2 regions of the Bradyrhizobium symbiodeficiens genome follow, and region 2 is predicted to be linked to the other one. Evidence: predicted binding sites of a transcription regulator. Region 2 holds the regulator's gene; the other holds the start of a gene.

Region 1 (4,211 bases), 940 kb from region 2:
CCTTGGCGGGGTCGATGATGCCCTTCTCGACCATGTCGACATAGTCCTCGTTCTGGGCGTCGAAGCCGAAGGTCTCGGACTTGTTCTCCAGGATCTTGCCGACGACGATCGAGCCTTCCACGCCCGCGTTCTCGGCGATCTGGCGGATCGGAGCTTCCAGCGCCTTCAGCACGATGTTGATGCCGGCCTGGACGTCGGGATTGGCGTTGGTGAGACGGCCCACCGCCTTCTTGGCACGGAGCAGCGCGACGCCGCCGCCGGGGACGATGCCTTCCTGCACCGCGGCGCGGGTGGCGTTGAGCGCGTCCTCGACGCGGTCCTTCTTCTCCTTGACCTCGATCTCGGTGGCGCCGCCGACGCGGATCACCGCGACGCCGCCGGCGAGCTTGGCGAGGCGCTCCTGGAGCTTCTCACGGTCGTAGTCCGAGGTGGTTTCCTCGATCTGGGCCTTGATCTGGCCGACACGGGCCTCGATGTCCGGCTTCTTGCCGGCGCCCTTGACGATCGTGGTGTTCTCCTTGTCGATCACGACCTTGCCGGCGCGACCCAGCATCTTCACCGTGACGTTCTCGAGCTTCATGCCGAGGTCCTCGGAGATCAGCTGGCCGCCGGTGAGGATCGCGAGGTCTTCCAGCATGGCCTTGCGGCGATCGCCGAAGCCCGGCGCCTTGACGGCGGCAACCTTGAGGCCGCCGCGGAGGCGGTTGACGACCAGGGTTGCCAGTGCCTCGCCCTCGACGTCCTCGGCGATGATGACGAGCGGCTTGCCCGACTGCACCACGGCTTCCAGCACCGGCAGCATGGCCTGCAGACCCGAGAGCTTCTTCTCGTGCAGCAGGATGTAGGCGTCCTCGAGCTCGGCGGTCATCTTCTCGGGGTTGGTGACGAAGTAGGGGCTGAGATAGCCGCGGTCGAACTTCATGCCCTCGACGATGTCGACCTCGGTGTCGAGCGACTTGTTCTCCTCGACGGTGATGACGCCCTCGTTGCCGACCTTCTGCATCGCCTGGGCGATCATCTTGCCGATGGCGGCATCGCCGTTGGCCGAGATGGTGCCGACCTGGGCGACCTCGGAGGAGGCGGCGACGGGCTTGGCGCGCTTCTCGATGTCCTTGATGACGGCCGCGACCGCGGTGTCGATGCCGCGCTTGAGGTCCATCGGGTTCATGCCGGCGGCAACCGACTTGGCGCCTTCGCGCACGATGGCCTGGGCCAGCACGGTCGCGGTGGTGGTGCCGTCACCGGCGAGGTCGTTGGTCTTGGAGGCGACCTCGCGCAGCATCTGGGCGCCCATGTTCTCGAACTTGTCCTCGAGCTCGATCTCCTTGGCGACGGTGACGCCGTCCTTGGTGATGCGGGGCGCGCCGAACGACTTCTCGATGACGACGTTGCGGCCCTTCGGGCCGAGCGTCACCTTGACGGCGTTGGCGAGAATGTCGACGCCGCGCAGCATGCGATCGCGCGCGTCTCCGGAAAACTTGACGTCTTTGGCAGCCATTTCTGCAATCCCTCGTGTGTCGTGATGTGTCTTGTTTGATTCTGTGTCTTGCCGCGCTCTCTTCGTCATTGCCGGGCTTGACCCGGCAATCCATCCTGGTGCGAAAAATGATGGATGCCCGGGTCAGGCCCGGGCATGACAATGAAGCATTCAGCGGCTGTTCAGGCGGGTGGCCTTAAGCCAGTACGCCCATGATGTCCGACTCCTTCATGATCAGGAGCTCTTCGTTGTCGATCTTGACCTCGGTGCCCGACCATTTGCCGAACAGCACGCGGTCGCCGACCTTGAGGTCGATCGGGGTCAGCTTGCCGGTCTCGTCGCGGCCGCCGGGGCCGACGGCGACGATTTCGCCCTGGGACGGCTTTTCCTTGGCGCTGTCCGGAATGATGATGCCGCCCTTGGTCTTTTCCTCGGCGTCGATACGTTTGACCACGACACGGTCATGCAGCGGACGAAATTTGGATTTAGCCATGACGTTTCCCTTTGGAGGCTCGCTTCGGAGGTAGTGGAAGTGGGTGGGGCGGCGCTTCCGCCCACCCCCTATCCCAGGGATCGAACGGCGCGCTTAGCAATCGGGCTTTCCGAGTGCTAATAGTGGGCCCGGAAATATGGCTTGGCCGCGATCCTGTCAAGCAAAGGTGGTTAAGCGATTGGTGAGGCGGATATAGGATGGTGGTATTGGAAACTTGTTCGGGGCGCCGGCGTATCAAAGGACGCCATTGCTCCGGCAGCGTTTTTACGCTTGGCTGCAGGAGGGGTGCGGCCATGGTCTTGTCCGGGGGAATGCCATGATCAATTCAGCTCACGCGCGCACGGTTGCCAATCTGGCCGCCGCCTCTTGTCTGGCGCTGCTGCTGGGCGCCTGCGGCGGCGGCATGAGCCTGCCGTCCTTCTCGTCGTCCTCGCCGCCGCCCGAAGCCGAGCCTGGCACCGCCCCGGAAATGCCCGCGACCATTCGCGCCGACGAGATCGTCGGCCGCTGGGGTCTCGCCTCGTTCCAGAACCCGGCCGACCGCGCCCGCACCGAGGCCGCCGCCCGGGCCCAGTGCAAAAATCCCTACGTGATCACCGCCGGCTCCTCCGGCGGCGTGATCATGCATCTGGCCGACCAGGCAACCCCGCAGGAGCTGCGGCTGAAGGGGTCGCCGAGCGGCAAGAACTACATCGGACCGGCGGGCCCGACCCCCGGCGAGCAGGATCGCGAGATCGTCTCCTTCGACGGCCGCGTCCTGATCACCCGCTTCATCGACAAGGACGCCGCCACCCGCTACGGCAACATGGTCTACGTCCGCTGCGCGCCGCGGGCGTGATTTCTACTCCGTCATTCCGGGGCGGTCCGCAGGACCGAACCCGGAATCTCGAGATTCTCAGGTGCGCAAGTGCGCACCAAAGTTCACGCTTCGCGTGCGGAATGACAGCGTGAGATAGCTTCCCAAAACAAAAAAACGCCGGCTTTCGCCGGCGTTTTGTTTTTCTGTCTCTCGCGCCCGCTCAGTCGAACAGCGCGTCGATGTCGTCCTGCGAGGCGTGGCCGACGTCGCCGGCGAGCTTGGGGCCGTTGAGAAGCTTGTCGTCCTCGCTGCGATTGTCGGCCTGCGGAACGACGTGGGCCTTGATCGCGTCGACGCCGCCCCAGATGTCCATCATCGAGTTGATGTGCTGCTCGATGAACTTCATCGTAGCCATGACCTTGCTGATACGCTGGCCGGTCAGGTCCTGGAAGTTGCAGGCCTCGAAGATCGAGATGACGCGTTCCTGGATGTCGTCGGCGAGCCGCTTCTGCTGGTCGACCGAGTCCACCTTCGACATTGCGCTGGCGGCCTGGTCTATCGATTCCGCGGCTTCGAGGATCTGTTGGGTCGCCTGCTCGGTGCCGCCGACCACCGCGCCGAGCTCGCCATTGACCTTGGCCATTTCGCCGCCATCGAAGCTCTTGCCGTGCAGCGTCGCGATTTCGCGCTTGGTGCGGTCGATGGCGTCATGGATCAGGTCGAGCTCGACCTTGAGCTTTTCGCACTGCTCGATCTGGGCCCGATAGGTTTCGAGCATGGTCCGAGCCTCGGAGAGCTCATGGGCGGTGGAGGCGTCGATCGCCGCCATGGCTGCGCTGCCGGACAAGGGCGCTGGCACGCTGCCCTTCGCCATCTGTGCGCGGATCGCGCGCAGCTCCGCCATGATCTCGCTATGCATCGGGATTGCCTCTTCAGATACGTCAAAACTCGGCATCTCGCCGCCACCAGCGATATCCTCGACGCGAAAACGTTTGCGGTGAACAGCCATCAGGATACTCCCCCACCTCACTCACGCGTCTTTGTAGGCAGAAGCGATTTAACACGAAGTTCACGGCCGGAACTGTTGTGCGGTTGCAGGCGACGGCGTGCAAAGAAGCGATTAACCATGGCCGTGCAGCGTTCATCGAAAATAAACGCTGATCGCCAAATTGGCCCCTCGCTCGCGACGTGGTGAATCAAAACGCGGCTTCCGTTTACCAAACAAAACGCCTTTTGCTTTTTATTGACCACGTCGCGGACGCCGATCAGCCATCAGCTCGCCACGGCGCATGTGATCTAGACGAAACAGTACAGAGTACGTCGATGTTCAAGAAAATGTCTGTTGCGCTGCTCGGCAGCGCTTGCACCTTCATTGCCGGCGCAAACAGTGCCAGCGCCTTCGACAATTCGGTGCCGAACGATCCGCCCGCGGTGCTCTACCA
Region 2 (4,211 bases):
GAGACCCGGATCGACGGCGTCAGCGGCAAGGACAAGGTCCCGGTCACCGTGGTGCAGTGGATCCGCTTCTCGACCGGCGGCGCCTCGCTGCGCATCGTCGCCAGCGCCCCGCGCGACCAGTGGCCGGCCGCCTTCACCCGCTTCCGCGCCGTGCGCGACGGGATTCAGCCGAAGGGCTGAGGCGCGAAACACATTCGGTGTCTCCCCGCGGAGGCGGGGATCCATACCGCGTGATCTCGCGGTTGCAAAAAGGTCTTCGCCAAACTTCTCCCTGTGGTTATGGATCCCGGGCTCGCGCTTTGCGCGCCCCGGGATGACGGTGCTGTGGGCTTGTCAGGCCAACCCTCCCCAATGCCGGCCGCATTTTCCGGCTTCTGTTCGTGTACGAACGGAACTAGGCTTCGCTCCCGTTGGATCACCCTGAAGGGAGGCAACGATGCTGGATCGACGGCAAGTCCTCGCAATGCTTGGAACGACGGCGCTTGCGACTCTCGCGCCAACGGCACTCTTTGCAGCGGCATCGATCAAGCCGGACGATGCATCCGCGCTGCTCGTGATCGACGTGCAGAACTGCTTCCTGCCCGGCGGCAGCCTCGCGGTGAAAGAGGGCGAGCAAGTGGTGCCCGTCATCAACAAGATCTCGAAGGCGTTTGCCAACGTGGTGATGACGCAGGACTGGCACACGCCGGGCCATATCTCGTTTGCGTCAGTGCATTCCGGCAAGAAGCCGTTCGAGACCGTCGACCTTCCCTACGGCAAGCAGGTGCTGTGGCCCGACCATTGCGTGCAGGGCACCGACGGCGCTTCGCTGTCGAAGGACCTCGCGATTCCGCACGCCGAGCTGATCATCCGCAAGGGCTTTCACAAGGACGTCGACAGCTATTCGGCCTTTCTCGAAGCCGACGGCAAGACCTCGACGGGCCTTGCCGGCTATCTCAAGGGCCGCAAGATCAAGCGCGTCTTCGTCGCTGGCCTCGCGACGGATTTCTGCGTCGCCTGGACCGCGCTCGACGCGCGCAAGGCGGGCTTCGAGGTCTATGTGGTGGAAGACGCCTGCCGCGGCATCGACAATCAGGGATCGCTCGCCAAAGCCTGGGCCGATATGGCCAAGGCCGGCGTGAAGCGGATTCAGTCTGCGGATATCGCGGTGAGCGCGTAATCGGCGCGAACAACTGCAAGACCCTCATCCTGAGGAGCGCGCTTCTTCGCGCGCGTCTCGAAGGATGAAGGCCCCGCTGCGGCAGCCTGGCCTACATGGTTCGAGACGGCGCTAACGCGCCTCCTCACCATGAGGATCGATCAGTTCGCCGCGCTGTTCGGCTCATTGGTGTTGGCGGCCGGCGCGGGCTTCGCGCCGCCCTTGGCGACGCCGACCAGGGCCGGGCGAAGCACGCGCTCGCCGATCGTGTAGCCGGCCTGCATGACCTGCACGACGGTTCCTGATGGCACCGACGCATCAGGCACTTCGTACATCGCCTGGTGGAAGTTCGGGTCGAACTTCTGGCCCTGCGGATCCAGCTTCTTCACGCCGTGCTTTTCCAGCGCGTTGAGCAGCGAACGCTCGGTGAGCTCGACACCCTCGATCAGCGCGGTCAGGCCGGGATCGGCCGTGGCGCGGGCCTCGGGTGGAACGGCATCGAGCGCGCGCTGGAGATTGTCGGCAATGTCGAGCACGTCGCGGGCAAAGCCGGTGATGCCGTAGAGGCGGGCGTCGGCGACTTCCTTGGTGGTGCGCTTGCGCAAATTCTCCATCTCGGCCAGCGTCCGCAGCATGCGGTCGCGCGCCTCGGCGGCTTCCTTCTGCAACGTTTCGACCGAGCCGGGCTCGGGATCGTCGGGCATGATGTAGGGTTTCGACACCACGGGCTCGCCGGTCGCAGCAGTCGTGTCTTCGGGTTGCCGGTCTCGATCGGTCATCGGCTCATTTCTCGAATTGGTCTGGTTTTGAAGTCGCGTGGGACTTTTTCTGGCCCGGATATCGTGCTTCGGGCGCCGAAAATCAAGCGCCCGTGAACGGATCAAACGCCGGTCAGCCTCCCAGCAGGCGACTGACGATGCGGGCGGCGTAGTCCACGGTCGGGATCACGCGGGCATAATTCAGCCGCGTCGGCCCGATTACACCCAAAACGCCCACGATATGGCCGGCGGCATCCCGATAGGGCGAGATGATGGTGGAGGACCCCGACAGCGAAAACAGCTTGTTCTCGCTGCCGATGAAGATGCGCACGCCCTCGGCGGTCTCGGCGCGCCCCAACAGGTCGATAACGCCGCGCTTGGTCTCGAGATCGTCGAACAAGAGCCGAACCCGCTCCAGATCCTCCAGCGCATGCAGATCTTCCAGCAGATTGGCGTGGCCGCGGACGATAAGCTGGCGGTCCTCGGTCTCGCCGCCGGACCAGCTGGCGATTCCGGCGGAAATCACCTTCTGTGCCAGCTGATCGAGCTCGGCGCGGGCCTCTCCAAGCGCCGTCTCGAGCTCGAGCCGGGCCTCGGCCAGGGTCCGGCCGCGGATGCGCGCATTGAGGAAATTGCCGGCCTCGGTGATCGCCGAGGAGGGAACTCCGGGGGGCAGCGACAGCACGCGGTTTTCGACCTGGCCGTCCTCGCCGACCAGGATCACCAGCGCCTTTTCCGGTTCCAGCCGGACGAATTCGATGTGCTTCAGCCGCGCATTGGATTTCGGCGTCAGCACCACCGCGGCAGCGCGGGTCAGGCCCGACAGCCGCGTCAGCGCCTGGTCCAGCGCCGCCTCGACCGAGTGCGCCTGGCCGACGGAGGTGAGCTGGCTCTGAATCGATTGCCGCTCGGCCTCGTTGAGGTCGCCGACCTGCATCAGGGCATCGACGAAGAAGCGCAGGCCGAGTTCCGTCGGCAGCCGGCCGGCGGAGGTGTGGGGCGCATAGATCAGGCCTAGCTGTTCCAGATCGGCCATGACGTTGCGGACCGAGGCCGGCGACAGCGGCATGGCGATCAGGCGCGAGATATTGCGCGAGCCCACGGGTTCACCGGTCGCGAGATAACTTTCGACAATTTGACGAAAGATGTCGCGGGAACGCTCGTTGAGCTGGGCGAGGCCCGCGCGCGGCGCGATCAGATGGATCGGATCGTGATGGGCCACAGACGGTAACTCCTGTCAGACGCATGTAATCTGTCCATCCGGGAGGGTTCTGACAAGCGTCGCGATTGCAGGGCGGAGAACCGGAGGGTGAAAAAGCCTTGTCCTTTCCCCTTGCCGCATACCCTCACCCCACCTACAAGCACCGCGAACAGCCCTACACCGACGAGTTTTGGAGGATTTCCCATGCGGCCAAGCCGCCGTGCGCCCGACGAATTGCGCCCCGTGACGCTGGAGCGCGGCGTGGTCAAATATGCGGAAGGCTCCTGCCTGGTGAAATTCGGCGACACCCATGTGCTGGTCACCGCCACGCTGGAAGATCGCCTGCCGCCGTGGCTGAAGGGCCAGGGCCGCGGCTGGGTCACCGCCGAATACGGCATGCTGCCGCGCGCGACCTCCGAACGCACGCGCCGCGAGGCCGCCGCCGGCAAGCAGAGCGGCCGCACCGTCGAGATCCAGCGCCTGATCGGCCGCTCGCTTCGCACCATCGTCAATCTCGAAGCGCTCGGCGAGCGTCAGATTACGGTCGATTGCGACGTGCTCCAGGCCGACGGCGGCACGCGCACGGCCTCGATCACCGGCGCCTGGGTCGCGCTCGCCGACTGCATCAGCTGGATGAAGGCGCGCAACATGATCAAGGCCAACGTGATGCGCGACAACGTCGCTGCGATCTCCTGCGGCATCTACAACGGCACGCCGGTGCTCGATCTCGACTACGCCGAGGATTCGGAAGCCCAGACCGACGCCAATTTCGTCATGACCGGCGATGGCCGCATCATCGAGGTGCAAGGCACCGCGGAACGCGAACCGTTCACGCAGGACGAGTTCCTGGCACTGATGGCGCTGGCCCAGAAGGGCATCGCGCGTCTGGTGGACTTGCAGAAACTGGCTGTCGCGTAGTCAATAAGCTCATGCACCGCCGAATCACCGGAAAGCTGGTCATCGCCACCCACAATCCCGGCAAGCTCGCCGAGATGCGCGAGCTTTTGGCGCCTTACGGCATCGAGGCGGTGTCCGCGGGTGAACTCGGCCTGGACGAGCCCGACGAGACCGGCAACGATTTCCGCAGCAATGCCGCGATCAAGGCGATCGCGGC

Evidence for each region. Region 2 encodes HrcA, which represses chaperone genes, less so after heat shock. Its sites were predicted from a motif close to GTTAGCACTCNCNNNNNGNGAGTGCTAAC; they were not measured.
Region 1: a site for HrcA is predicted at 2,063-2,091, ahead of CIT39_RS05135 (co-chaperone GroES). Genes of this name have one in related genera too.

What each region holds. Positions count from the first base shown of each region.
Region 1 covers NZ_CP029427.2:1,103,547-1,107,757, forward strand. Annotated here, with positions in the region: gene groL (chaperonin GroEL) at 1-1,498, opposite strand, end outside; gene CIT39_RS05135 (co-chaperone GroES) at 1,674-1,970, opposite strand; gene CIT39_RS05140 (hypothetical protein) at 2,287-2,808, shown strand; gene CIT39_RS05145 (protein phosphatase CheZ) at 2,990-3,778, opposite strand; gene CIT39_RS05150 (L,D-transpeptidase family protein) at 4,093-4,211, shown strand, end outside.
Region 2 covers NZ_CP029427.2:166,292-170,502, forward strand. Annotated here, with positions in the region: gene CIT39_RS00765 (hypothetical protein) at 1-180, shown strand, start outside; gene pncA (bifunctional nicotinamidase/pyrazinamidase) at 437-1,159, shown strand; gene grpE (nucleotide exchange factor GrpE) at 1,300-1,917, opposite strand; gene hrcA (heat-inducible transcriptional repressor HrcA) at 2,030-3,118, opposite strand; gene rph (ribonuclease PH) at 3,302-4,015, shown strand; gene rdgB (RdgB/HAM1 family non-canonical purine NTP pyrophosphatase) at 4,027-4,211, shown strand, end outside.